DNA from 2 places in the Limosilactobacillus pulli genome. Region 1 is predicted to be linked to the other one. Evidence: a T-box and tRNA genes for the amino acid it is inferred to sense, from the RefSeq annotation. Region 1 holds a T-box; the other holds one or more tRNA genes.
What was found. A T-box is a leader RNA that pairs with one kind of tRNA and senses whether it is charged. The one in region 1 lies ahead of leuS (leucine--tRNA ligase), so its partner is inferred to be a tRNA-Leu.
Positions count from the first base shown of each region.

Region 2: it encodes a tRNA-Leu, which carries the amino acid that the T-box ahead of leuS (leucine--tRNA ligase) is inferred to sense. The anticodon was not compared.

Region 1 covers NZ_CANCWQ010000015.1:26,042-31,783, reverse strand. Annotated here, with positions in the region: gene leuS (leucine--tRNA ligase) at 1-2,350, opposite strand, end outside; T-box leader at 2,419-2,633, opposite strand; gene QOS03_RS05910 (ROK family protein) at 2,689-3,603, opposite strand; gene QOS03_RS05905 (FAD:protein FMN transferase) at 3,884-4,909, shown strand; gene metK (methionine adenosyltransferase) at 4,965-5,742, opposite strand, start outside.
Region 2 covers NZ_CANCWQ010000005.1:49,979-74,417, forward strand. Annotated here, with positions in the region: partial or broken gene QOS03_RS02790 (MFS transporter) at 1-856, opposite strand, end outside; gene QOS03_RS02795 (alkaline phosphatase family protein) at 860-2,155, opposite strand; gene rlmB (23S rRNA (guanosine(2251)-2'-O)-methyltransferase RlmB) at 2,212-2,958, opposite strand; gene QOS03_RS02805 (Mini-ribonuclease 3) at 2,948-3,361, opposite strand; gene cysS (cysteine--tRNA ligase) at 3,363-4,775, opposite strand; gene QOS03_RS02815 (phosphatase PAP2 family protein) at 5,082-5,690, opposite strand; gene gltX (glutamate--tRNA ligase) at 5,820-7,319, opposite strand; gene QOS03_RS02825 (PIN/TRAM domain-containing protein) at 7,394-8,584, opposite strand; gene radA (DNA repair protein RadA) at 8,631-10,007, opposite strand; gene QOS03_RS02835 (dCTP deaminase/dUTPase family protein) at 10,047-10,586, opposite strand; gene QOS03_RS02840 (GNAT family N-acetyltransferase) at 10,749-11,048, shown strand; gene rpiA (ribose-5-phosphate isomerase RpiA) at 11,062-11,742, shown strand; gene QOS03_RS02850 (C1 family peptidase) at 11,858-13,195, shown strand; gene QOS03_RS02855 (alpha/beta hydrolase) at 13,244-14,107, opposite strand; gene QOS03_RS02860 (2,3-bisphosphoglycerate-dependent phosphoglycerate mutase) at 14,097-14,792, opposite strand; gene QOS03_RS02865 (AEC family transporter) at 14,925-15,878, opposite strand; gene QOS03_RS02870 (beta-galactosidase small subunit) at 15,990-16,958, opposite strand; gene QOS03_RS02875 (glycoside hydrolase family 2 TIM barrel-domain containing protein) at 16,942-18,825, opposite strand; tRNA gene QOS03_RS02880 (tRNA-Leu) at 19,067-19,152, opposite strand; gene QOS03_RS02885 (SprT family protein) at 19,196-19,645, opposite strand; gene QOS03_RS02890 (Tex family protein) at 19,671-21,833, opposite strand; gene nadE (ammonia-dependent NAD(+) synthetase) at 21,950-22,780, opposite strand; gene QOS03_RS02900 (nicotinate phosphoribosyltransferase) at 22,800-24,263, opposite strand; gene QOS03_RS02905 (GntR family transcriptional regulator) at 24,276-24,439, opposite strand, start outside.

The sequences.
Region 1 (5,742 bases):
TGAACTTTTGTACGTGTTCGTTGGCTAATGCCTTTGCTTGAGCCGTTTCTTTATCGGCATCCTTTGGCATTTCGATTCGGGCCCGGACTTTGCCGTTAACCTGGACGATCATTTCAACCGTGGCTTCTTCCAAGGCTTTTGGATCGTAAGTTGGCCATGGCTGGTAGGCAATCGTATCGGAAACGTGGAACTGACTCCAAAGTTCTTCGGCAACGTGTGGAATAACTGGTGAGATCATCTTGATCAGACCTTCCATGTATTCAACCGGCAGATCATCAACCTTGTAGGCCTCATTAACAAAGACCATCAGTTGGGAAATCGCCGTGTTGAAATGCATCCGCTCAAAGTCTTCCGTAACCTTCTTGACGGTCTGGTTGTAGATGTGCGTCAGCTTGCCATCATTAAAGTTGGAAACACGGTCACGCAGATGGTTATTGTCATCCATCATCAAACGCCATACCCGGTTGATCCACTTGTAGGCACCGTGCAATCCCTTAGTATCCCAAGGCACGGACTCAGTCAAAGGACCCATAAACATTTCGTACAGCCGCAGCGTGTCGGCACCGTATTGTTCTACGATGTCATCTGGGTTAACGACATTGCCCTTGGACTTGGACATCTTTTCGTGGTTGGAGCCCAGAATCATCCCTTGGTTAACCAACTTCATAAATGGCTCTGGCGTTGGCACGTAGCCCAAGTCATAGAGAACCTTGTGCCAGAAACGAGCGTACAGCAGGTGCAAGACGGCGTGTTCGGCCCCACCAACGTACAGATCAACTGGTGACCAGTAGTCCAGTGCCTCTTTGGAAGCAAATTCCTTTTCGTTGTGCGGATCCGTGTAGCGCAACCAGTACCATGATGAGCCGGCCCACTGTGGCATCGTGTTGGTTTCACGCAGACCATGACGACCGTTTTCGTCATAAACGTTGATCCAATCAGTTGCGTTGGCCAGTGGACTCTCACCGGTACCAGATGGCTCAATGTTCTTCATGTCAGGCAGCTTTAATGGCAGCTCGTCTTCTGGAACCAATGAAGTCGTACCGTCATCCCAGTGAATAACCGGAATTGGCTCACCCCAGTAGCGTTGCCGAGAGAAGATCCAGTCACGCAACCGGTAGTTGACCTTCTTGTGGCCGGCATCATGTTCTTCCAGCCAGTCAATCATCGCCTTTTTGGCTTCTTCGATCTTCATGCCATCCAAGAAGCCAGAGTTGATGTGCTCACCATCACCATCATAAGCAGCTTCGGAAATGTCGGCACCCTTGATGATTGGCTTGATTGGCAGATCAAACTTCTTGGCAAAGTCCCAGTCACGCTGGTCACCGGCAGGCACGGCCATTACCGCACCAGTACCGTATGAGGCCAAAACGTAGTCTGAAATCCAGATTGGCAGCTTTTCGCCGTTAACCGGGTTGATGGCGTAAGATCCGGTAAATACACCAGTCTTGTCCTTGTTTAAGTCAGTCCGTTCCAGATCCGAGCGGCGCGACGTTGTTTCTTTGTAGGCTTCAACTTCAGCCTTGTGTTCAGGCGTCGTTAATTCATCGACCAGGTCCAGTTCAGGAGCCAAAACAACGTAAGAAACCCCAAACAGCGTGTCGGGACGCGTGGTGAAGACTTCGATCTTGTCATCATGACCATCGATACCAAAGAAGACGGAAGCCCCTTCAGAACGGCCGATCCAGTTGCGCTGCATTTCCTTAACGCTTTCTGGCCAGTCAACCAGGTCCAGATCATCAATCAAACGATCAGCATAGGCCGTGATCTTCAAGACCCATTGCTTCATTGGCTTACGGTAAACTGGGTAGCCGCCACGTTCTGTTTTGCCATCAACGACTTCTTCATTGGAAACAACCGTACCACCCATAAAGTCGGGGGCCCAGTTGACCATGATCTCGTCTTCGTAGGCCAGCCCCTTCTTGTAGAGCTGTTCAAAGATCCATTGCGTCCACTTGTAGTAGTTTGGATCAGTCGTGTTGACTTCATGATCCCAATCGTATGAGAAACCCAGCGATTGAATCTGATCTCTGAAGTGGTCGATATTTTGGTTGGTAAAGCCTTTCGGATTATGACCAGTCTTTAAGGCATATTGTTCAGCCGGCAGACCAAAGGCATCCCAGCCCATTGGGTGCAGTACGTTGTAGCCTTGCATCCGCTTCATCCGAGAAACCACGTCCGTAGCGGTGTAGCCTTCAGGGTGACCAACATGCAGCCCTTGTCCAGATGGGTATGGGAACATGTCTAAAGCATAGTACTTCTTTTGGTCCTTGTTGATCTCGGCCTTAAAGGTCTTGTTCTTCTTCCAGTAGCGCTGCCATTTCTTTTCAATCGTTTTGTGATCGTAAGCCATTGCTATTGCTCCTTTTAAAATCCTAATTTTCAGTAGGCTTGATCGTATAAAAAAACGCCCTGCAACAAATGCAGGACGAATCTAAAATCCGCGGTACCACCTGAATTCCACGCATTATGCATGGCACTTGAGATTCTTAACGCGAATTTCACGTTGCCGCCTACTATTGATTCAGCAGCAATTTTTTGAGGCCAGTTCACCAAGGTCTGCTCCGGACTTGCACCCCCGTCCGGTCTCTTTAAGCAGAAAAATCGGCTACTAACTCCTCTACGATCAAAGATTACAAACTATTCTAGCAAGGACTGTCAATAAGTGCAAGTCCCTTTTCTAATAATTTTTTAATTTTGCTCGTCGAGTTTCAGCAGCAAAGCGTCCAAAGCCCCATACAGATTGGCATCATTTTTGAACTTGGCAGGTTCGATCTTTGGCTTGACCATTTCTTTTTTAACGATTGGCATTGAGTCAACCAGCTGGTCATATTGATCATTGATGGTCTTGATCAGAACCGGCTGCGCTGAGATTCCGCCACCGATCACGACCTTGTTCAAATCGACGATTGCCTGCATGCTCAAAATCAAGCAGGCAATCTGGTAGCAATATTCGTTAAAGACCTTGGCTGCATCTGGGTTGCCAGCCTCAATCATCCGAAAGGCGGCCTGGCCATCGGCACCTTCTGGCAGGCCAGAAGCTTTGATAACGTCTTGAATCATCTTGACCGATGAGCCGTTAAAGCCGGCCAAGCGATCGGTTCCTTCAGCTTTAAAGTTGGTTGGTACAAAATTCAGCATCCCGGCACCAGCATGTGCACCATAGTTTAATTGGCCATTGGTGATAATTCCTGAGCTGATGTCCGTTCCCAAAAGAATGGCCGCGGCATCCGTTTCACCATGCAGGTTGCCCAGCCAGGACTCGGCTAGCGCTGCCGCGCGTCCTTCGTTTTCTACGATAATTGGCAGAATCTTACGATAATGTTCCTTAAAGAGCTTTGGCAGATCCCAACCCTTTAAAAACGGCAAAGTGTCGCTAAATACAACGACCTCATTTTTAGGATCAACCTTGCCTGGTACGCAGACTGCCAAGCCGCTGATTTCAGACTGATACTGATCGATAATGGCATAAATCGACTTCATGAATTCTGTCAAGCTGGAAGTTGGCGTCGGTACCTTGTCTTTTTTGGTAATCTGACCGGCGTTGTTCAGCAAGGCATACTTAATCGTTGTCCCTCCGACATCGATACTTAAGAATGAATGCATGACTCTAGACCCCTTCCTTGATTTAACCTTTACGGGTCCATCTTACTCGTTTTAAATGGTTTTTTCCAGGGATATTGTGAACAATTTCTCAGATGTTTGACAAATTTAACGCAAACGAATTCATTGGTATCAAAACGGCTTTTATAAAAATATAATTTTCAATATTGCTGACTATCTCGTCTTATGGTTGTTCACTAATTAACTTATTTTCGATTACGTTGACAAAGCATCTAAGGTTATAATTACAGTAGTATTCTTGAAGCCAAGAAAGGACACCATCATGGAAAATCAAACCCCGCTTTGGTCTAACGATCATCCCCAAATCATCAATCAGCTGACACAGCATACCATTTCAAAAACCTATTATGGACTGGGCACCAATATTGTCTTAACAGCATTTGGCAGTGCAAGTCAGCGCGACTTGGACGATGCCTATGCATTAATTGCTCGCTATGAAGACATTTTGACCGTTAATCGCGATCATTCTGAGTTAATGGCCGTCAACCAGGCTGCTGGTAAGTGCCCGGTTCAGGTTTCTTATGCCAGCTATCATCTGGCCAAAAAAGCTATTGAGATCAGCTTGGAAGACAATGGCTTTGATGCCTTGATTGGGCCATTGGTCAAGCTTTGGCACATTGGCTTTGATGATGCCCACGTTCCCAGCGAAAAAGCCATTCAAGAGCGTCTGCAGCTGATCGATCCGCATGACGTTGAGTTAAATGATGATGACATGACGATCTTTTTAAAAAAGCCAGGTATGGAAATCGATCTGGGCGCCATTGCCAAGGGCTATATCGCCGATCGCATCCGGGATCTGTGGCGCTCGCGTGACATCCGTGCCGGCATCATTGATCTGGGCGGCAATATTTTAATGCATGGCACGGCTCCTAAGCACCAAGACGGCCTATGGCGTATCGGTGTTCAAGATCCTAGTGCCAAGCGCGGTCAGTCAATTTTAGTCGCTGCCCTGCCCGAATGTTCTGCCGTTACCAGCGGCATTTATGAGCGTCATCTGCAAGCCGATGGGCAAGACTATCACCATATCATCGATCCAGCTACCGGTCACCCTAGAAAAACACAATTGGCGGGGGTAACCGTCTTTTCTGGACTGTCGATTACTGGTGAGATTGAGACCGGACGCCTCTTTTTTGCTGGTCAGCCAATTCCCAACTGGGTCAAAGATCATCCCGACGTCATGGGGGCCGTCTTTGTTGATCAGAATCGTCACGTTAAAATCGTTGGCCTAAAGCAAGATCAGGTACGTATTCTTGATCACAGCTATGATATTGAATTCGTTGCAGATTAAATAAAAAAACCATCGCTGCCAACCGCAGCGATGGTTTTCTTGTTTAATGAAAATATTAGCCTAAAATAGCCTTTAACTCGTCAACCTTGTCCAAGTGTTCCCATGGCAGGTCAATGTCGGTCCGACCAAAGTGACCATAAGCAGCCGTCTGTTTGTAGATTGGCCGCTTCAGATTCAGCATCTTGATGATTCCGGCTGGCCGCAGATCAAACGTCTTGCGTACGGCATCAATCAGTTCTGCTTCTGACTTGGTACCCGTGCCAAACGTATTGATTGAAATTGAAACTGGCTGCGCCACCCCAATTGCGTAGGCAACCTGAATCTCCAGGCGCTTGGCATAGCCAGCTGCAACCAAGTTCTTGGCAATGTAGCGAGCCGCATAGCTTGCCGAACGGTCAACCTTGGTAGCGTCTTTACCAGAAAAGGCCCCGCCACCATGGTGTGCTGCCCCGCCGTAAGTGTCTACGATAATCTTACGACCGGTCAGACCAGCATCGCCTTGTGGACCGCCAATTACAAAACGGCCGGTTGGATTGATGAAGTACTTGGCGTTATCATCCAACAGATCAGCCGGGATTACTTCTTTGATGACTTGTTCGATAACGTCGTGACGAATCTGATCCAAAGAAACCTCTGGATCATGCTGTGTACTTAAAACAACCGTGTCGACACGCAACGGCTGGTCATTTTCGTCGTATTCAACGGTTACTTCGGCCTTGGCATCAGGACGCAGGTAGGCAATCGTACCTTCCTTGCGCAGCTTGGCAATCCGCTGCATCAGCTTGTGGCTGAGCATTAAAGTCAATGGCATGTATTCTGGCGTTTCATCGGTG
Region 2 (24,439 bases), on a different contig from region 1:
CCAATATCGCCAAAGCCCCAAAATCATGCAGTGTCTTTAAATGCAGCATCTGTAGACAAATGAACAAATATATGCAGATTCCTAGGAGCAATGCCTTACGCGTCGAGGTGCGATTAGCCAGCCATACCAGATTGAAAATGGAAAGGCGATCAGCTGCACAACCAACAAGACAACCATCAGCATCGTGGTACTAATCCCCATATCCGCTCCAATCGAAGTAGCCATTGTAAAAATCGTATCTACGCCATCAATATAAAAGAAATATGCCACCAAGGACCAAAATGCATCCCGATAGCAACGAATGTGCTGCAAAGTTCTTATGACACGAATCAGACTAGCTTTAAATGGATGTGCCTCGGTAGGAACGCTGTAATGCTGCTGAGCATTTTTCAAAAATGGCATGCTAAAAACAAGCCACCATAATCCTGCCAAAATAAAACTGAACCGGGCAATCCCATAATCATTCAACCAGCCAAAGCCGTGTCCCAGCTCAACGATCAAAAATATTAAAAAAGCCACTACGCCGCCTAAACAGCCATTGCCAGTTACTTGGTGAAAGAATTCCCAAAATCAGCGTCATGACAATCCCGAGACCAGCAAACCAGTTCAGCCAGCGCCGCTTAGCATGCGGATAGTCGGCCATTGCTCCCAAAAACGGTGCTAAAAGCGAAACGACCAAAGTCCCCGCGCTGTTGGCATAGCTCCACAAGGCCGTTGACGTTGCTGCTGAGACCCCATTCTGGTGAGCAACGGACTTAAAATAAACCGGTAAGACGACCGTGACGACTAAAATTCCATAGCCAGAATTGGCCCAGTCATAAAAAATCCATTGCCACTGCTGTTTATTGAATCGCATGTTTCACTTCCTTAAGATTCCCTTGATCGGTTTACCCGCAGTTGGTTTTGGATAGTGCAGTCCCAAAAGCTGCGCAAATGTCGGACCCTCATCTACCAATGCGGCATGTTCTACTGCAGCCCCTGGTTTAATATCAGGACCATAAAAAACCGCGGTCGTAAAATAATTAGGCTTATCAGCACCATAGCCATGAACGCCACGGTAGCGATCTGGCTGACCCATCATTGCTGGCAGGGCTGGTTCAACGACTGCTGGCCGCTGTGATTCATCCGTAAAGTAATAACCTGCTTTAGCTTCAACCAAAAATGCACAGTGCGGATCGGCCCCCAACTTGACGGCCTGCGCGCCATCATAGATTTTTTCGATCCCCTTGACTCCAGCAATTGCTCGTCTGATTTCGTCTTGATCAACGCCTGGTTTTACGTAGACGTAGGTTTCGCCATCACACGTCTTAGCCATTACCCGCCAGTCGTTTTTAAAAGTCTGCTGATCTTTGATTGGCCTTAGCCAGCCTTTTTGTGCAAACAGCGTATTGAGATGAATCATCTGGTCAACATCAATCTGATAATGATCACCCAGACAAACAAAATCAGTCTGATCAAACGTTCCAGCATCCCGCGTTGCCTGAATGATTCTGCCGACACGAGCATCTAGTCGCTGCAGTGCTTCTTTTGCCTGCTTTGATCGAACGCCATAGCGATGCCGCATGCTGTCCATATCAACCAGATGAATCAAAGTCAGATCCGGTTGCTTGTGTTGAAGCGTCCAAGTCGCCATTGCCGTGACAAAATCATCCAGCCAGGGCTGCTTGATGCCGTGACGCAGGTGGCCAAATCTGCGATTCATCTGATATAAAAACCATGGTGAGCTGGCTTTTAAGGATACCAGTACCTGGTTGGTCCAAATTCGATTGGGAAAAATCTCAGCAACGTTCCAATCGATTTTACTGCCAGCAGTTACCGGCCATAAAAAGGCTGCCGTCTTTAATCCAGCCTGGTGTGCAACATCATATAGCGTTGCTGCCTTGATCTCTTTTCTTTGATACCAGTACCAGTCTGGCGATTTTCGCGTTGGCTGCAGCTTGGTGTTGTTAACAATACCATGAACGGCTGGATACTGCCCAGTAATAATTGACGTGTGTAATGGATAGGTCAGCGTTGGAAAAATCCCCCGCACTTTTTTAACCCAGGTTCCTTGGGCAATCAGCCGATTTAAATTGGGCGTCAGATCACGTTGTTCATTTAGATCGGCAAAGCCCAGTGAATCCAGTGAGATCACCACTAGTCGGCGTTGTTTCATAAATAATCACCTCTAAATAGTAAAACCGCAGCGCGAAGTGACGCTGCGGCATTGTTTTAAAGCGGGTGCCGTGAATTGAATCCTTGATAGATCAACAGGCTGGCCGCAACACTGGCATTCAGGCTCTGCACGTGGCCGATCATTGGAATCGTCAGCATTTCGTCACAGGTCTTTTTCAGCAATGGCGAAATGCCCTTGCCCTCATTGCCAATTACCAAGGCCACTGGTCCCTTGGCATCCCAGCGGCGGTAGTCGGTTCCCTTCATATCCGTACCAAAAAGCCATAAACCACGTTCCTTTAGTTCGTTGGCCGTCTGGACCAGATTGGTTACCCGTGCGACCGGAACGTGTTCAATGGCACCAGTCGACGTCTTGGCAACTACCGAGGTCAGCCCCACTGAACGCCGCTTGGGAATAATCAGACCGTGAACCCCAGCAGCATCGGCGGTTCTAAGAATTGACCCTAGATTATGCGGATCTGCCAGCTCATCTAAAATCAAAAAGAATGGTGCCTCATCATGCTTGGCCGCATTTTCAAACAGGTCATCAATCGTAGCGTAGCGATAGGCAGCAATTGCCAGGGCAACCCCTTGGTGATTTTGATGGTTGGTCATCTGATCCAACTTGTTTTTAGGTACGTTTGAGATCACTAAATGCCGTTCCTTGGCCAATTTTACGATTTGACCAATAATATCGGCCTTAAGATCTTTTTGAATGAAAACCTTGTTGATTTCTTGATCGGATTTTAAAGCCATGACCGCAGGATGGCGGCCAATAATAAATTCTGGTTCGTCAGTCTTCATGTTTTGTTCTTCCTGTCTCTACTTGCTTAATACACCATTGCGCTAGTTCACTGATTCGTTCATTTTGACCCGAAAGCTGCAGATAGCCAAACAGAGCCTCAAAGCCAGTTGACATACGATACGTCAAAACCGAGGTGTGCTTGGCATGCGTGTAGCTGTTGGCGTTGCGACCACGTTTAAAATAGCTCCACTCCTCTTCAGACAACAGGTTATCTTCTTTCATCAATTCAATCAGTGCCGCCTGCGCCTTAGCTGAAACGTAATGCGTTGCTTGATGCTGCAGACGATTGGGCTTGCTCATCCCAAGTGCCAATAAGTGTTGGCGAATAAACACCTCATAGACGGCATCCCCCAGATAAGCCAGGGCAATTCCATTCAGTTGCTGATAGTCGACTTTTTCCATTTTATTCCTTTCTGTAGCGCGTTCCTTGTGGGGTATCTTCCAAAATGATCCCTTGTGCTTTTAAATCATCACGAATCTGATCGCTTAAGGCGAAATTCTTGGCAGCTCGGGCCTCATTGCGCTTATTGATCAGGTCCTTGATGGCTTGATCATCAATCTCGCAGTTGGACGTTTCCAGCTTGACTCCAAAGATTCCCAGCAGATTTTCCAGTTCCTGTTTTAAGGTTCTGAGTGCCTCAGCTTTTACGACCGGCTGCTGGGCATAGACGTTGGCATACTTAATCAGCTCATAGACAGTAGCAATCCCATTTTGAACATTGATGTCATCATCCATCGCCGTAATAAACTGTTGCGTAAATGCTGCTACCCGTTGTGCCACGTCTTCGTCATTACCATCTTGAGCATCACGCTGCCGATAGGTCAGATTGTCATAGGTATTGCGAATATGTTCCAGATTGTTTTGGGCATCCTGCAGATTGGCCTCGCTATATTGAATTGGCCGCCGGTACTGCGTAGTTGCCATAAAGAATCGCAGTACCTGTGGATCAACATGCTTGATGATGTCATGAACCGTAATAAAGTTGTGCAAAGATTTGCTCATCTTTTCATTGTCCTTGCCAATCGTGACAAAACCATTGTGCATCCAATAACGAACAAACTTTTGACCGGTTTCGGCCTCGCTTTGGGCAATCTCATTTTCATGATGAGGGAACTGCAGATCCTGTCCTCCAGCATGAATATCAATCGTTTTGCCCAGATAGCGCGTTGACATGACCGAACATTCAATGTGCCAGCCAGGCCGTCCTTGACCCCATGGCGAATCCCAGTTGATCTCACCTGGTTTAGCTGCCTTCCAAAGCGCAAAGTCTAAAGGATCCTCTTTTTGGTGAATCTCTTCAGCTGTAATATGCTCGCTGGCACCGGTTTCCAAATCATCGATTGATTGGCCGGAAAGCTCACCATAGTGTTTAAACTTACGCGTTCGATAATAGACGTTGCCATCGACAACATAGGCATAGTCCTTTTCAATCAGGACTTTAATAAAGTCGATGATTTCAGGGATGCTTTCCGTTGCACGTGGCCGCTTGGTAGCTGGTTCAATATTTAAGGCAGCCGTGTCCTCCATGAAAGCCTTGATAAATTTGTCGGCCAGCTGAGGAACCGTAATTCCCTGTTCAGCAGCGGCCTTAATCATTTTGTCGTCAACATCGGTAAAATTGGAGACGTAATTGACCTGGTAGCCTTTAAACTCCAGATAGCGCCGAACGGTATCAAATGCGATGGCACTGCGCGCATTGCCGATGTGGATGTAATTGTAGACCGTGGGACCACAGACGTACATGTTAACAACTCCAGGATGCAATGGCTTGAATTCTTCTTTTTTACGGGTAAGCGTATTATAAATAGTCAACATAACGCCGTAATCCTCCTTGTAAAAGTAGTTGCAATAACAGTATTTTACCACAATTCACTGCGATTCCTGATTGACGTATTAAAAATAAATTGTTAAGCCTTTGTTCATACTTTTTTCATAAAAGGGTGCTAGTATTACAGATGTAGTCAAACGAGATAGCTTGGCTGCAATCAATTTAACCGAAACCTATTATTTTTCAATTACTCCTCCCAATAGTAACCGAAAAATACACATTTTACGAAATCTCCCCAAGATCTTCGTAATACTCCTCAAGCAGTGGCTCCCCCGGCCGCTGCTTTTTCTGTTTCAAAATAATCTGATCAGCCAATCGACCATTGGCGCATACATTCTTCTAAATAGCGCCACCCAGCCGGCAGCCATAACCATTGTACTGAAGACGTCGCTTGGATAATGGGCTCTTAAAACCAGGCGGGAAACAACCACCAACAACAGCCAGATCAGGCCTGCCATTCCAATTAAAGGCGTTGGCCAAAGTGCCCAAATCATCAGCACCAAAACCGTCGTTCCCAAAACGTGGCCGCTTGGAAAACTGTAGCCGTCGTCTATTGCCAGGTGACGTTGGGGACGCTGGCGCTTAAAGAATCTCTTAACGCCAATTCCAATTGCATCCAAGCTGCCCAAAGTCGCCAGTACCCAGAGTGCCGTTATCGAATCAGCCGTTAAATCAACCAGTCCCGCTAAAATAAAGGCATAGCCAACCGTCAGTTTAGGTTGACCAATAAATGCCACCGCGCGCCAAAAAAGACTGGTCTGCCGATTGGGAATCTGATTATGCAACCTTTGATCAAAGCGATGAAAAGCTGGCCAGCATTTTAACGACCACCCCATAAAAATCAGCGTGACCAAGGCTGCCAGCATCTGCAGTACGTCGTTTTGTGCCGGAATGATTCGCATTTTCTTTTCCTTTCGTTTTCAGCATCAATGATTCCAACAAGCAAAATGGGATCCTTATTCGGTTAAGCCGAATATTGGATCCCATTTTTTATTTAATCTGACTTTGGATCGTCTGCTGATCGTTAAAGCTTAAAGCTTGCCGTTTTCAACCCGGTCGATCATGTCATCCAAACGAGCCAGCGTTTCTTTTTGACCAATCAGCTCGATGCTTTCTGGCAGCTGTGGGCCGTGCGTTTCATGCGTAATTGCGATTCGCAGTGGCATCCAAAGCTTGCGGCCCTTAACCTTGGTATCGTTTTGCACGCTCTTGATGCAGTGCAGAATAGACGTAGCATCCATGAAGTCCAAAGCAGCAATCTTGTCACGGAAGTCGCGTAATACAACGGCCACCGTTTCGGCACTCATTTCTTCCTTGGCTTCATCAGTCAGAATTTGTGGCTCTTCAACAAATGGCTTGGCGTATTGCAGGATTTCCTCACCATAAGAGATTTCGCGCTTGAAGATCTCAACGATTCGACGCATCCATTCAATCTTGTATGGATCAGCGTGCTTTTCGATCAGCCCAGCATTGATCAGTAATGGCATAGCAACGTTGAAGACCTCATCAACTGCGGAGTTCTTCATGTACTGGTTGTTGATCCAGCGCAGTTTCTTACGGTCAAAGGCAGCTGGTGACTTGGACAGCCGCGTTTCATCGTACATCTTGACAAATTCTTTGAGTGAGAAGATTTCATCTTCACCAACTGGCGACCAGCCCAGCAGAATAATGAAGTTGTCCATGGCTTCTGGCAAGTAGCCCAGGTCGCGGTACTGTTCGATAAACTGCAGCACGGATTCGTCACGCTTGGAAAGCTTCTTTCCCGTTTCGTTGTTGATGATCAGAGCCATATGACCAAACTTTGGTGCTTCCCAACCCAGTGCCTCGTAGATCATCATCTGCTTAGGCGTGTTGGAGACATGGTCGTCACCACGGAAGACGTGGCTGATCTTCATCAGGTGGTCATCGATAACTACGGCAAAGTTGTAGGTCGGCATGCCATCCCGCTTCATAATTACGAAATCGCCACCAACTGAAGCCGAGTCAAACGACAGTGGACCCTTGACGATGTCGTCCCAGGCGTACGTGTGGTCTTTTGGTACACGGAACCGAATAACCGGCTTTAAGCCTTTTGCTTCAGCATCAGCTTGAGCTTGTTTGATTTCTTCATCAGTCATGCCGGCATATTCGTATTCGTAGTGTGGCATCTGGTGAGCTGCTTTTTGACGCTCACGCTGGGCAGCCAGTTCTTCTTCAGTCATGTATGACTTGTAGGCCAGATCCTTGTCCATCAGTTCTTGAACGTACTTTTCATAGATGTCCTTGCGTTCTGATTGACGATATGGACCGTAATCGCCGCCAATGTCAGGACCTTCATCCCAGTCCAGTCCCATCCATTTCAGATTGTCCAGCTGACTGCGTTCACCATCCGCGATGTTACGCTTCGTATCAGTATCTTCAATCCGAATGATGAATTTGCCATGGTAGTGCCGAGCAAACAAATAATTGAACAGTGCCGTACGTGCATTACCAATGTGCAGGTGTCCAGTCGGGCTAGGCGCATAGCGAACCCGAATTTCGTTTTTTGACAAGTTGTTCCGCCTCTTTCATAAAAATTGAAAATATTTCTATTCTAGTGTACCGTGCAATGCTTAAATTGCAAATACTAGTTTTTGTGATTATTGTGATCGTTATTCTTATGATCTGTCTTTTTGGTTGATTCTGCCAAACGTTTTTGACCTTGACTTTCATTGCCATTGATGCCATGAGTTGAGTGCAGTGGCCGCGCAAAAATCATTCGTCCGGCATCAGTCTGCAATGCACTGGTTACCTCAACATCCAGCTGCTCATTCATGTAGTAGCGACCATCCTCAACTACGACCATCGTACCATCATCGAGGTAGGCTACCCCTTGCTGACGCTCCGTACCTTTTTTGACAACGACAACCGTCAGCTGTTCACCAGGAATTACGCGTGGCCGCAATGACTTGGCCAAGTTGTTTATATTGAGCACCTGGACGTTTTGAAACTGGATGACCTTGTTTAAATTGTAGTCGTTGGTAACGATCACGCCATCGACTTTTTTAGCCAGCGCGATCAATTTTTCATCGACTTCTTTAATATCTTCAAAGTCACCTTTGTACATTTCAACCGGCACGATTTTTTCACTGCGCAGCTTATTTAAAATGTCCAGACCACGTCGCCCTCGTACGCGCTTGATACTTTCGCCGGCATCCGCAATGTATTGCAGCTCGTAAAGCACAAAATTCGGCACCAAAAGCGTTCCTTCCAAAAAGCCGGTCTTGACCAGGTCATAGATACGACCATCAATCAAAATATTGGTATCTAAGATCTTGTAATGATGATAGTTTTCATCTTGACGCTTAATCACCTGAGCATCCTGATCGTCGCGACCACGCCGCATTAAAAGTTTGCGCCATTCATCTTGACGCGTGGTTCCCAGATGAAAGCCCAGATAACTGAACAAAATCATCAAGAGTACCGGCAAGACGTTGTTAACGACTGGAATACTCAGACGCCACAGCGGAATTGAGATCAAAATTGCTAATATCAGGCCAAAAATCGTTGAGATGGCCCCAAAGAGCAGATAGGTCACGCTTTTTTTAGTCAGGGCGTTTTCAACCTGTTTGAGCATCTTAATCGTCCAGTTGGTCAACAGCAGTGAAATCAGCCAAAAAACAAGTGCTCCAATCAAAAAATCAATTACTGACTCAATGGGCCGTGCCAACTGAACGCCAAACTGATTACGCATGGCAATCCAAATCGGTGGTAGATAGTAAAAACCAACTGCTGCCCCTACAATTACGAACAGCAATCTGATAATTCTCTTTCTCACCTGCAACCCTCCTTTGATAAATCGTTACTGTGTCGTAATTTCTATTTTACGCTAATGCAAGCCGTAATGCTTCATTTATAGTCGTAACGCCGACCACTTCAATATCAGCTGGCGGATTCCAGCCCTGGAGATTATTTTTGGGAACCAAAATTCGCTTGAAGCCTAACTTAGCTGCTTCGGCAACACGCTGCTCGATGCGGCTGACGCGGCGAATCTCACCAGTCAGCCCAACTTCGCCAACAAAAGCATCATCAGGGCGCGTACCCTTATCACGATAGCTGGAAGCAATCGCGATGGCAATCGCCAAATCAATCGCCGGCTCATCTAATTTAACGCCACCGGCTGCCTTAAGATAGGCATCTTGATTTTGCAGCATAAGATTGGCGCGCTTTTCTAAAACTGCCATAATCAAAGAGACCCGATTCCGATTCAAGCCCGTCGCCGTTCGTTGAGCATTGCCAAAGACAGTCGGCGTAACCAGGGCCTGGATCTCAACTAAGATTGGCCGCGTCCCTTCCAATGAAACCACGACGGCTGACCCAGTGGCATCCTGGAGTCGCTCTTCTAAAAAGATCTCAGATGGATTTTTGACCTCTGCCAGCCCCGCCGTACGCATTTCAAAGATTCCCAGTTCATTGGTCGAGCCAAAACGATTCTTAACCGCCCGTAAGATTCGATAGGTATGATGCAGATCGCCTTCAAAGTACAAAACGGTATCAACCATATGCTCCAAGATTTTAGGCCCTGCCAGCGCGCCGCCTTTAGTAACGTGACCAACGACAAAAATCGTAATGTTCTTGCTTTTGGCAATCTGCATCAGCTGCGCGGTAACCTCTCTGATCTGCGACACGCTCCCAATCGCACTGTTGACATCAGTCGCCTGCATAGTCTGGACCGAATCGATCACCACATATTCAGGATTTAAATCATCGATTGTTGCCCGAATGCTGTCCATGCTGGTCTCTGGGTAGATGTAAAAATCATCGCCGGCTACTGCCAGACGTTCTGCCCGCATTTTGATCTGCGCGCCGCTTTCTTCACCCGAAACATACAAGACAGAATGCCCCTCATCGCTGAGCTGGCCTGAAACCTGCAGCAAAAGCGTTGACTTGCCGATTCCAGGATCCCCGCCAATCAAAATCAGCGAACCCGGCACGATGCCGCCACCTAAAACCCGATTAAGCTCATTTAGCCTGGTCTTGACGCGCGGCAGCTTTTTAGCATCGATGTCTTTAACGCGCTGCGGTTTAGCAACGATTCCCGTCAAGGTCGTCGAATGCCGCGTCGTACTTTGCGTGTTTGCCGTTTCAACGCGTTCTTCAACCAGAGTATTCCACTGACCGCAGTTGGGGCAGCGACCAAGGTAACGAGGCGAATTATAGCCGCAGTTTTGGCAGATATACTGGGTTTTGACTTTCGCCATATGCAATTTCCTTTCTTGATAAAAGCTGGTTATTTAGAACTATTTTTTGGTTGAGCCAAAGCCGCCTGCCCGATCATTTTTAGGCATTGACTCATCGTCAGCCGTTAAGTATGGCATAAAGATCCCTTGAGCAATCCGCTCGCCTTTTTTAACGTGGTAGTCAAACAAGCCATAATTAATCAGCTGTACAAAGATCTCGCCTTCATTGGCTGGATTGTCATAATAGTCGGCGTCAATGATGCCAACGCCATTGGGCAGAATCAAGCGCCGTTTCAACGGACCGCTGGAACGATTAAAGAGCATCAGTACTTCATCTGGCTGCATGTAGGCCTTGATTCCAGTAGGCACTAAAACCGGTTTGAGTGCCTGATCACCGGCCGCCAGCTCATCTTCTCTCAGCTCGGCAGCATGTTTGATAGCATGCAGCGCTTTAAAAAGGCCCTGTTTCCAGATTGAAGGTACCACAAAATCAGCAGCGGCCTCAAAGTCATAACCAGCTGCCTGCTTAGTTTGCCGCTGCGGCAGGTTTAGGTCGGCATCAGCATACTTGGCAACAATCTCAAATCCTCTTTTTTTCATTTCTTCACCTCTAGAAATTTTACGTTCAGTTTTTATATTTTAATCGTAATTTATCTTTAAACTAGTCCAGCATTTAATTGTAGCATGTTAATCCTTGACAATCATTTCAGAAACACGGAAAATCAAGGAGGATTAAATTTATTAATGATGGAGGGGACAAAAATGCAATTTGTAACGGAACCGCATCGCATCAGTGCTATCGATGACAATGGTAAATGGATCGGCGATATCAGCTTTCCACCAGTTGCCGGCTATCCGAACCTCGTCGTGGCAGAGCGTGTTTTTGTCGCTCCAGAAGGTCGTGGCCACGGGCTGGCAGCCGAGCTTACCAAGCGTTTTGTCGACTACGCCCATGAGCATCATCTAACGGTTAAACTGATGTGTCCATATGTCAAAGCGGCATTCCGTGATCATCCGGAATACCAGGATCTGCTATTGCCGGATGATCGCTTTAATCAATAAAGGAGCGTTCTATATGGACCAAAATGAATTGAAATCACTGGTTGGACGTGCTGCCGTTAAGTACATCAAAGACGGCATGATCGTTGGCCTTGGTACTGGATCGACTGTTCGCTACATGGTTGACGCGTTGGGCGAACGCGTTAAAAACGAAGGCTTGAACATTGTCGGCGTTACTACTTCCAACCGCACGACCAAGCAAGCACAAAGTCTTGGCATTACGATCAAAGACATTGATGAGGTCGATCACATCGATTTGACAATTGACGGTGCCGACGAAATCAGTGACGATTTCCAAGGCATCAAGGGCGGTGGCGGTGCCCTGCTTTGGGAAAAGATCGTTGCCGATATTTCTGATCATTACATGTGGATCGTCGATGAAAGCAAGATGGTTCACCAACTGGGGGCCTTCCCGCTGCCAGTTGAGGTTATTCCATTTGGTGCCCAGCACGTTTTTGACAAGCTGGCTGCCAAGGGTTATCAGCCAACCTGGCGCATGGATGGCGATCAGCGCTACCGAACCGATGAAAACGACTATATCATCGATCTGCACTTGCAAAAGATTGATGACCCTAAAGCCATGGCGGAAGAATTGATTCACATGGTTGGGGTCATTGAGCACGGTCTGTTCTTAAACCGAGTTAATGACGTAATCGTTGGTCGGCAAAACGGACCAGAGATTCTGCACGCGCGTTAGTCACCTTAAAAGGCTCAATCAGGCAATTGTCTGATTGGGTCTTTTTTGATCAGTTTTTTGGCGCGAATCAGACATTCGATTATAATAAAATCAATATTATAAAGGAGTGATTTTTTTGAGTTTTGTCATTAACGCCGATCAATTAAAAGATTTTAAGCAAGACTATGCCAATCGTCATGATGCCCGTATTCTGGAGCGTACCGTAGCCAAAAACGGGGTTAAGGCTGCCAGCTTTGACTGGCATTCCATTACGGATAACGATCAGCACTTCTCTATCGACCTAGCAACCGGTGACGTTGCCGATCAAAAGCAGTCCGGTCGCTGCTGGCTGTTTGCCGCTTTAAACACGATGCGTCACAACATGCAGAATCGCTTTAATCTGCCGGATGATTTCGAGTTATCGCAATCTTATGCCTTTTTCTGGGACAAGTTTGAAAAGGCCAACTGGTTTTATGAAAACATCATTCAAACTGCCAATCTGGATATTGACGATCGCAAGGTAGCCTGGCTTTTAGACGCACCCCAATCTGATGGCGGTCAATGGGATATGCTGTGCGCATTGATTGAAAAATACGGAGTCGTACCTAAATCAGCTCAGCCCGAAACCTACAATTCAAGCCGCTCCAACGAAATCAATGCCGTTTTGAACAATCAATTGCGCCATGATGCCGTAATTCTGCGCCAATTGGTCCATGATCAGGCCAGCAAAGCTCAGATCAATGCCACGCGTAAAGAAATGCTCAACACTGTCTACCGCATGCTGGCCTATGCTTTTGGCGAACCGGTACAGACCTTTGACTTTGAATATCGAACTAAAAAAGACAAGCAGTTCTATCGCGACAGCAATCTGACACCGGTTGAATTCTTCGATAAGTACGTTGGCTGGGATCTAAGTGAATACGTCTCCATTATCCAAGCCCCAACTAAGGACAAGGCCTACCACAAGACCTATACGATCGAGATGCTTGGGAACGTGGTTGGCGGTCGTCAAGTCAAGCACTTAAACCTTTCGATGGCGGAATTAAAAGAGCTGGCCATCAAGCAGCTGCAAAACGGCGAAAGCGTCTGGTTTGGCTCTGACGTTGTCAAATATTCTGAGACCAAACTGGGCATCCTGGCGCTCAACACGTATGGCTATGAAGATCTGTTTGATACAAAACTGACCATGAACAAAGCCGACATGCTGGACTATCATCAGTCAATGATGGATCACGCCATGGTCTTGACTGGGGTTGATCTGGTCGATGGCAAGCCAGCCAAATGGAAAGTTGAGAACTCATGGGGGCCAAAAGTCGGTGAAAAAGGTTATTTCGTTATGAGTGATGAATGGATGGATCAATACGTCTACCAGATCGTCGTCAATAAAAAATATCTCAGTGATGAGCTCAAGGCTGACCAGGCTCAAGAACCAATCGTCCTCAAGCCATGGGATCCAATGGGAACTTTAGCCTAAATATCTGCAATAAAAAACTCATTGTCCAATCAGACAATGAGTTTTTGTTTATTTAACGTTGCGATCCAGGAACTCGCGAGCAATGTCATAGATCTGTTGGCTCCAGAAGTCGCGTTCATGAACGGCACCATGAACTCGGTAGGCCTCAACGGCAACATGATGTTTCTCCAATTCATGATACATATCTTCCATTTCATGATATGGCACGGTCTGGTCGGCATCCCCATGCATCAGCAGAAATGGCGGATATTGCTGATTATCCTTGACTTGATATAATGGACTCATTTCCCGCTTGATGGCTGGCCATTTCGCCGGATCGGTGCCAAACAGGCAAAGCTGCATGGCATCAGATCCGGGCACGTTTTTAGAAAACTTGAAGGTATCTTCGACATCGGTTGGAGCAAAGCAGCTGATTACGGCATTAACAGCATCCGACTGATCAGCGTAGTCAGCTGTCCGATAGCGCGGATCATCTGGCGTTAATGCCACCAAAAGTGCAGCATTGGCACCGGATGAAGTTCCCCAGATGCCAACTCGGTCTGGATCGATCTGATATTCAGTCGCATGAGCCCGCAGATAACGAATCGCGGTTTTGACATCCTGCAAAAAAGCTGAGAACGCATGGCCATCCAAGGCGCTACGATGCTGAACGGTTGCCACGATATAGCCAGCATGGACGAACTGAACTAATTGAGGAATCTTTTCACCCAAGGTCGGGGTCGTCCAAGAGCTGCCTTGAACAAAAACCAGCAGTGGTCGTTTTTCCTGTGGCAGATCCTTGTAGCGTTGCGTCCACGGTGCCAGAATCGACATTTTCTGCGCCTCGCCATCAGCAGCTGAATAGACGATATCTTCAATCAGTCTGACTTGACCGGCCAGCGTAGGATTGTTGGAAATTTCTTTAATTGACATGCTGTTCACCATCCGTAATAATTTTTTTCTCAATAACGTTCAAATGATCGTCAAACCGGTACAGGATCGGCTCGCCATTAGGAACTTCGACGTGATCAATTTGATCATCGGCAATGCCATCCAAATATTTGATTAAGGCTCTTAATGAACTGCCGTGAGCTACAATTAATTGGTTTTTACCATCTAAAAGTCGTGGCGCAATTTGATCCTGCCAGTATGGCAAAAGCCGTTCTTGGGTCATCTGCAGACTTTCACTCAATGGCTCTTTGACTCCCAAGCGATCATAGCGGCGTTCATGACCGCGATTTTTAAGCATTGGTGGACGCTCTACAAAACCGCGTCGCCAGCGATGCAAAGTTGCCGCACCGACTTCTTTTTTGACTGCATCTTTGTTCAGACCGCTCAAGGCTCCATAATGCCGCTCATTTAATCGCCACGTTTTGTGAATTGGAATCCAAAGCTGATCGATAGCCTCTAAGATCAGATCAGCCGTCACGATGGCTCGCTGCATATAAGAAACATGCACGTCATTAAAATTTAGTCCCAGCCTGGCCAAGTGCTTGCCGACCAGCTTACCCTGCTTGACTCCAAGGGGCGTAAGCGGCACATCGCTCCATCCCGTAAAAACGTTGTCTTGGTTGGCCTGACTCTGACCATGTCTAACGATTACCAGTGTTGCCGTCATCGATAATTTCCCCCTTATGCTTGACATAATGATACCGCAATTTGTAAAACGAAACGACTAATCAGTATAGGAAAATACTTCTTAAACACTCAAAAAAGCCAGCTTGTCTTGTTTTGACAAGCTGACTTTTTATCAATGGACCAGCGTCTTGATGGCCACCATCAGAATTGGAATTACGATAATTGAAAGCGTAGTAGTTTCAGTAACCATGATTGCGGCATAGTTGTAATCTGCATGATACATTCTGGAAACAACCGGTGCATTGGTCATCACCGGCATCGCTGCTTGCAAAATAAAGACCTGCTTCATCATCGTTGGCATATTGCTTGGCAAAACCAGAATCATCATCAGAATTGGTGCCAACAAGAATCTTCCCAACAAGATTCCCCAAGCATCGCGCGTAAAGCGAATCTTGGATAATCCAGCATTAGACAGTACGATACCGATAAACAGCATCGACATTGGAATCGTTAAATTGCCCAGATAAGCACAGGTATTGATGATAAATTTCGGTAACTTAATATGCAGTGCCACTAAAATCACAGCCAGGATAAAGCCTAATAGTGGCGGTGAGAACAATTTGCCCAGGGCCTGTTTGAAATCAATTTTGGCTTCTTTCATACCATCGTGTTGAATCAGCCAAACACCCAGCGTCCAAAAGAAAGTCGTATTGGCCATGTAATAGACCAGTACATATGGAACTGAACGCGCCCCAAACAGAGCCAGGTTGATCGGCAGGCCGATAAAAACCGTATTGGAATTAAAAAACATCGAACTGAACAGACCAATGTGGCTCTTTTTGATAGCCAATGCTCTAGCGATGGCAAATGACAATGTAAACAGGATCAGCATTGATAAAACCGGGTAGCGCAAGTCAGGCAAAAGCGTCTTTAACTCGGCAGCCGTAAATTTGGTTGTAATCGTACTGATCATATATGTTGGCAAGGCAACCTGGGTAACAATCTTTGAAATAACCTTGGGCGAGTTGGGCGTAAACCAGTGCCGCTCGTTCATGACAAATCCAGCTGCAATCATGATTAAAATGATCAAGACCCCCGACAGACTTGACCAGAATATGCTTAACATCTCTATAGCCTCTCTTTATGCAAAATAAACACCGTTAATTTTACACCCGTTAGCTACTTTACAAAATAAAAAATGGGAACTTCTTTAATCAAATTCCCATTTTTCTCAAATCTATTCAATTGTCTCTGGTTCAATTTCAAAACTGAACTGATAGTCGCGATCAGAAGGCAGCTGATACTGATCCTCAACATCAGCACCCCAGCTGTCGATCCCACCAACACCACGTACGGCTCCAGCCACAACCAAAACCGTGCGGCGCTTGAGTGGCAATTCTTCAATATGGGTTGCGTTTTCCAGTTCCAGCGACGTATATGGCAGCATGCTGAAATTGAATGGCTGCTCGGTCTGCTTGATGGTCAAGGCAAACGTCGTCTTATCATGATCGGCATTGTTTTGCGTTTGATTACGAACAATCTTTAGACGTGAATTTTGCATGTGCATGCCCATTTCCTGTGGCGTTAGGTAAGGCGTTACCGGAACCCCATCAACGTGCCAGGTCCCCTTGATGCCACCTGCCATTCGATCTGGATAAGTTTCACCAGACAGACCGTCGTATTCAAATTCAGTCGCCAGCGTTGGCATGATCAGCCGGACCCCAAAAACCGGTAGTCCCGGCAAACCTTTTTGACCCAAGAAATGGGCAGCGATTTGACAGTGCCCACTAGCATCGACCGTGTAAGCAACCTTAGCCTGAGCCGCTGGATTAGTCGGTGTTTCATAAGTGAATACGATTTTGACTTGGTCGGCAAACTCATGATTGGTAAACTGATTGGTCAGTGGTGCGATTGGCAGCTGATCAAAGTGATGATCATCAACGGTCAGATCAATGTTGATGCACTTTGACGCCAGATCCGCTCCCAGCCACTGAGCACTTCGATAGTTGAAGCCATTGTCGCGATCATTATCCGTAGTTGCTCGCCAATAGGTTGGATAAATTGGGCGGTACAGCCATTCTTTGTCGTTGAATCGCATCGACTCCAGGCTGCCTTTTTCATAGCTGAACAGATACTGATAACCCTTGCCGTTTAATCCCAACATCCCATCATCATAAACTACGTGAATTTTATTTGTGCAGTCCATAGTAGTATCTTACCTCCTGCATTGCTGGCTTAGGCGTCCGGTCGGCAAACATCAGACCATCGCCGGAAAATTCATTGTCACTGTGGCGGTCATCAAAATCCCCACCATAGCGCATGACGTCTTGTCCGCTGATTTCATCATGAACCAATAGGGCCTGGTCAATAAAGTCCCAGATAAAGCCACCGACATATTGTGGATACTTGTCGATCAGCTCAATGTATGACCCCATGCCACCATCTGAGTTGCCCATGTCATGCATGTACTCACATTCGATAAACGGCTTGTCAGGATTGTTCTGCAAATATTTTTCAACGTCTTTTGGCGGCAGGTACATCCAGCTTTCCAGATCCGAGATTTTGTCGCGGTAATCTGGTGTGTGCACGACACCTTCATAGTGAACCAAACGGCTGTCATCATGCTCTTTGTAAAATTTCTGCATAAAGACCAGATTGTCACCGGCATATGATTCATTCCCCAAAGACCAGAACAGAATCGAAACGTGGTTTTTAAACGTTTCATAGTTGGTACGTGCCCGATCAACAACCACGTCTTTCCATTGCGGAACCGAGCCTGGTACGTTAAACGATGGCTCGTCTTGCCCCATTTTTTGCCAGGTGGCATGCGTTTCCAGATTGTTTTCGGCCATCATGTAGATTCCGTTTTGATCACACATAGAGTACCAAGGCAGCTGATCTGGATAATGACACGTCCGTACCGCATTGATATTGTTTTCCTTAAACGTGGCCATATCCTGTTCCATGTCCTGCATCGTTACGCAGCGTCCCGTTTTACAGTTCCACTCATGACGGTTAACACCGTTAATAATCAAACGCTGGCCATTAAGCAAAACGACGTGATCGGCATTGATCTCGATTTTGCGGAACCCAAATTGATAAGGAACGACTTCCAGCAGCTGACCATCTTGATCATGCAGTTCAATAAACAGCTGATACAGGTATGGATGGTGGTTGTCCCAAAGATGCACGTTTTGCACCTTAACGCCATGAACGGCCACATGCTCGGCTGCCGGCTGAACTTCATCAACGATTGAATTTCCTTGGGCATCAAAAGCCTTGATATGAACCTGGCCGCCATTGCCCTGTAATTTAAGGTCAACGTTAAAGATCCCGTCTTTAAAGTCATCAGAAACACGTGGCGTAAGATCCAGATCCTCAAGATGCAGCTTTGGCTGACCCAAGAGCTCAACGCTTCTAAAGATGCCCGAGAAACGGAACATATCTTGATCTTCAAGATAAGAGGCCGTGCTGTGCTTGTATACACGGACGGCCAATACGTTGTTGACGTCTTTTAAATAAGGCGTCAGATCAAACTCGCTTGGCGTAAAGCTGTCTTCTGCATAGCCGATAAAATGACCGTTGATCCAGACGTACATTGCGCGCTCAACACCTTCAAAGCGAACGCGTACGTTTTGATTGCGCAAGGCTGGCTTTAAATCAAAGTGCTTGACGTAAGAGCCATTGGTATTGTCAATGCCTTGGCTAAATGAGCCTTCCTGTTGATCATCCGGACTCAATGCATAGGCTGGACGACGAAAAATCTTGCCAGCCCATGGATACCAGATATTAGTATATTGATTCTGAGCATAGTCATTGAGCTCAATCATACTTGGAACCTTGATCAAATCCCAGTCGGCAGTGTCAAAATCTGGTTGATAAAAGTCCTTGATCCGTGCCTGCGGATCCTTGGCAAAGGCAAAGCGCCATTGACCATTCAGGCTCTGAACAAAGCTGCTGTTTTTTTGATCAGCTTCGGCATAGTCGCGATACCATTGATGATCACTGTGAGCGGGCAGCTGATTGACCCGGAACGTCTGTGGATCATCCAGCCATTTTAAATCTGCTTGCATTAAAAAAACGCCTCCTCAAATCAAATGCTTCTCTGTCATTTAAGTATAGCGCTTTCACGATTGATAAAACAGTGTTATTTAACTAAAAAATTTACTAAAGTAATTGAAAAGATGGCCCTGTTCCTATGGTGATGGGACTGAATTAAATAACAAAAAAGTTCGGGTTTTGATCATTCAGCCCTCGAGCTTTTAAAATTTAGTACAAAAAAAAGCACCTGACTATCGCCAGGTGCAATCGTAGTGCGGCAAAGAGGACTCGAACCTCCACGGTCTAAAACGACCACAAGATCCTTAATCTTGCGCGTCTGCCAATTCCGCCACTGCCGCATCAACAAATAACATTCTACCAGAAATGCTACCTGTTGGCAAACTATTTTTTGATTAAAAGCTTAAAACGACTATTGCAGCGACGGCAGACAAACCGCTGCACGTTAAAACGCCGCATACGACCGATCTTGATGCCGCAGCCACGGCACTGATAGACCCACTTAAAACGTGTTTTCTTTTGACTGGTTACTGGAGCATATCGTAAGCCACCTACTTGATTCAGCAATGCTTTAAACTCCGACGTATGATGACAGTCATGGCCCGCTAAATGCAAGTGATAATGACACAGCTCATGCAAGACAACGCCACGCAGGGTTGCCAGATCAAACTCTTCATACATCAATGGATTGATATCGATATGGTGATCTTTTAAATGATAGCGACCACCCGTAGTCTTGAGGCGCCGATTGAACCAGATGCGATGTTTAAATGGACATTCAAACGCCTGTTGTGACCATTTTTCAGTCAGCTGCTGCAGCTCTTCATCACTCATTTTTCCTGACTGATCCATAACTGTTTTATCCTTTTGGCGCAACCATCGTCAGCTGTACGCGCTGGCGCTTGAGATCCACGCTTAGTACCCACACGTCAACGATATCGCCAACGGCCACGGCTTGCCGCGGATCCTTGATAAACTTTTTGGTCAGATGCGAGACATGGACCAGACCATCATGCTTGATGCCGATATCAACAAACGCACCAAAGTCCACAACGTTGCGGACCGTTCCTTGCAGCTGCATCCCCGGTTTGAGATCCTCAATCGTTAAAACGTCCTGTCTTAAAAGTGGTGCCGGCAAAGAATCACGCAGATCCCGACCTGGTTCGCAAAGTGAGTCGACAATGTCTTTTAGCGTTGCCAGCCCGGCCTTTTCACTGACAAATGCCTTAAGATCCAATTGTCTTAATCGCTGGACAGCCGTTTTTGAGCCCAGTTTACCATCAATTTTGGCAGCCTTCATTAATTGACGAGCGATGGCATAGCTTTCGGGATGAATATCAGTATTATCCAACGGCTCATCGCCATCTACGATTCTCAAAAAACCTGCTGCTTGCTGATATGCCTTTGGTCCTAGGCGCGGTACTGATTTAAGCTGGGTACGGCTGGTAAAGCGGCCATTTTCATTACGATACTGAACGATATTTTTGGCTAAGGTGGTATTTAAGCCGGCAATGTGGGCCAGCAGCTGATAACTGGCGGTATTGAGATTGACCCCGACTCGATTGACGGCCCGCTCAACGACAGCATCCAATTCAATTTTGAGTGCCGTCTTAGGCAGATCATGCTGATACTGACCGACTCCGATGGCTTCTGGACTGATCTTGACCAGTTCAGCCAATGGGTCTTGCAAACGGCGGCCAATACTGATAGCACTGCGCTTTTCTACCGTCAGTTCTGGGAATTCGTCACGTGCGTCTTGGCTGGCTGAATAGACTGACGCGCCGGATTCATTGACAATTACATAATAAACGGGACGCTTGATTTTTTTGATAGCTTGAGCCACGAAACACTCTGATTCACGACTGGCCGTACCATTACCAATTGCAATCATCTCAACTTGATAATCCTTAATCAACTGCAGCAGCTGTCCTTCAGCCTGCTGACGCTGATTTTCTGGCGCTGGTTGATGCGGATAGATAACGGCAACCTTGAGCAGCTTGCCGCTTGGATCAAGCACTGCCAATTTACAGCCGGTCCGATATGCCGGATCAAAGCCTAAAACAACCTTGCCTTTGATTGGTGCCTGCATTAAGAGATTATAAAGATTTTCGCCAAACACCTTGATGGCCTGCTCATCTGCTTGTTCAGTCAATTCGCGCCGCAGTTCCCGTTCGATTGCTGGCCCCAAGAAACGTTTGTAGGCATCGGCAGCCGCGTTTTTGACAAACTCAGCGGCCTTTTGGGTACTGCCTTTTTTGACCAGCCGGAAATTCAGATAGTTCTGCACGATCTGCTCATCAGCAAGAATCTTGACGCTTAAAATCTTGGCCTTTTCTCCACGATTAATGGCTAGGACACGATAGGAGTTCATTGCGGATAATGGCGCGGAAAAATCATAATATTGTTGATAGACGCCTTCTGAATCAAGTTCTTGGCCGTCTTTTTTTACTGTCGCGATCAATTCGCCATGCTGTTTGGTATAGCTGCGCAGCCAGGCGCGAATCGTGCTGCTTTCACTGATTGTTTCGGCCAGAATCTCATGGGCCCCTTCCAAGGCTGTCTGAACGTTGGGAACGTCTTGGCTGATAAACTCAGCAGCCTTCCCATCCAGATCATCACCCTTAGCCATAAAAATCCAGTTGGCCAGCGGCTGCAGTCCTTGTTCGCGCGCAATCTGGGCCTTGGTGCGACGCTTTTTCTTATAAGGCAAGTAGAGGTCTTCAACAACATTTATCTCAGTAGCTGACTCAATCTGTGTCTTTAAAGCCGGCGTCAGCTTGCCCTGCTCTTCAATTGCCTTGATGACGGTCTGCTGACGATCACGCAGATTTTTAACTCGCTGCCATTGCTCTTGAACGTCTTGCAGCTGAACCTCATCCAAACTGCCAGTCGCCTCTTTTCGATAACGGGCAATGAATGGAATCGTATTGCCCGCTTCCAAAAGGCTCAAAGCGGCTTCAATTTGCCGATCTCTTAATTCTGGCAGCTGCTGGCTCATTAATTTAAGATCATTTTTTTCCATAAAAAACTTAAAAACCTTTCTTAAGTCCATCGTATCTTAACGTCAGACTTATTGCTTCATGATCAATTAATTAAGGTCCGGTGTTCGGCAATTGCCGATCCTGGACCCTATTTAAACTAATTCTTCCACCAAGTATCCAAGGGACTGACTGGCAGATGACGCTTGTGGCCGGTCTTAAGATACCATCCTTCGATTTTTTCGGCCGCCGTATCGGAAACGTTTCGTCCTTCAAGATAGTCGTCAATTTCTTGATAGGTGACGCCTAGTGCCTCTTCATCGGGCAATGCTGGTCGATCTTCTTCCAGATCAGCAGTTGGCGTTTTTTCATACAAGGCCTTTGGTGCTCCTAGATATTCCAGGATTCGCCGACCTTGACGCTTATCCAGCTGTGACAGCGGCGTAATGTCGGCACCACCATCGCCAAACTTGGTGTAAAAACCGGTTACCGCTTCGGCAGCATGGTCGGTACCAACAACCGCCCCGCCAAACTCGCCAGCAATTGCATACTGAGCAATCATTCGCTCCCGTGCCTTGACGTTGCCCTTGTTAAAGTCGCTGATTTTCAAATCATTTTGCTCAACTGAGGCAACCATGGCATCAACGGCTGGCTTGATGTTGACGCGCATGGTTTGATCCGGTTTGATGAACTCATTGATTGAAAGCATCGCATCGTCTTCATCGGCCTGTTCACCATAAGGCAGTCGTACGGCAATAAACCGATAAGCCACATCTTTGGTCTCTTCTCGCAGGCTTTCAACGGCCAATTGTGAAAGTCGCCCTGCCAGACTGGAGTCTTGTCCACCAGAAATACCGAGCACCAGCGTTTTTAGTCCTGTTTTTTTCAAGTAGTCCTTTAAAAACTCTACACGTCGCTTGACTTCGACTGCCGGATCGATTTCCGGCGTTACGGCCAAGGTATTGATGATTTCTTCCTGCAGCTTACGCATAACTCTTTCCCTCTTTTTATTAATTCAGATGCTTAATGTAGTCCTTGACGTCTTTAATGATTTTCATCTTATTGTCGTAGCACTTTTGCGATAAGTCAACTGGGTATACTTCTGGATTAAGGTTACGCTTATATTCTTCCCATAGCCGATCCAGGTGTCGCTGCCGCGCTTGGCGAATCTCGCTCATACTTGGCTCTTGGTAAACCTGCTGGCCATCAACGAAAATATCCTTCAAAAGCGGCCGGGCAATGAAGTCCTCAACCGTTTTGTTTAAGAATGGGTAGTTAGGATCAAACATATACAGCGAATCCAATTGGCGCGGATCCTCGTCAGCCAGCGTTACGTAGTCACCCTCGCTTTTTTCACTGCCACGATCGGTAATTCGCCAAACCTGATGCTTGCCCGGCGTGGACATCTTGGCTGCATTGTTGGAAAGCTTGATCGTGTCAACCATCTGGCCATTCTCGTCTTCTAAAGAGACCATCTTGTAAACGGCCCCCAGCGTTGGCTGATCATAGCTGGTAATCAACTTAGTACCAATGCCCCAGACATCGATCTTGGCTCCTTGGCGTTGCAGATCCATGATCGTACGCTCGTCCAGATTGTTGGAGGCAAAAATTTTGGCATTTGGATAACCAGCCTCATCCAGCATTTGGCGAACCTGCTTGGAAAGATAGGCCATATCGCCAGAATCAATGCGGACTCCTTGGAAGTTGATCTTATCGCCGAATTCATTGGCGACCTTAATAGCGTTTGGTACCCCGCTTTTTAGCGTATCAAAGGTATCAACCAGGAACACACAGTCATGGTGCGTTTGTGCATAAGCCTTAAAGGCATCATAGTCGTTGCGATATGCCTGAACCAGTGCGTGAGCATGCGTACCAGAAACCGGAATGCCAAACAGCTTGCCAGCTCTCAGATTGCTGGTGGCATCAAAGCCGCCAATATAGGCTGCCCGCGTTCCCCAGATGGCCGCATCAAACTCTTGGGCACGCCGCGAGCCAAATTCCATCACCGGTTGATCGCCAACAATCGATTTAATACGCGAGGCCTTGGTAGCAATCATAATCTGATAGTTGATGATATTAAGCAGCGCCGTTTCCACTAACTGGCATTCCAAAAGCGTACCCTCGACTTGAATAATTGGCTCATGACTGTATACCAGATCACCTTCAACGGCACTGCGCAGCGTTCCCTTAAATCTAAAGTCGCGCAGATACTCGACAAAGTCAGGATCAAACTGCTGCGTGGATTTTAAATATTCAATGTCAGAATCCGAAAAGTGCAAAGCGTTTAGGTAGCGAATAATATGGCTCAAACCGGCAAAAACCGCATAGCCATTGCCAAACGGCATCTTACGGAAAAAGGCTTCAAAGACAACGTGACGATTACCAATCCCTTTTTGCCAATAAGTCTGCATCATCGTTAGTTGGTAGGCATCGGTGTGTAGTGCGATACTGTCATCTGGATAATCAAACTTCATAAATATTTCCTCTTATTTTTCTAGCACGAACTCAAAGCGGCTGCCGACATATTGGGTATGCACATATTCAAAAGGCCGGCCATCCTGTAGATAAGAAAGCTGAGTCAACCGCAACAGTGCATCCCCGCGCCGAATTTTCAGATACTCGGCAATCTTTTCCGTTGCATTGGTAGCTG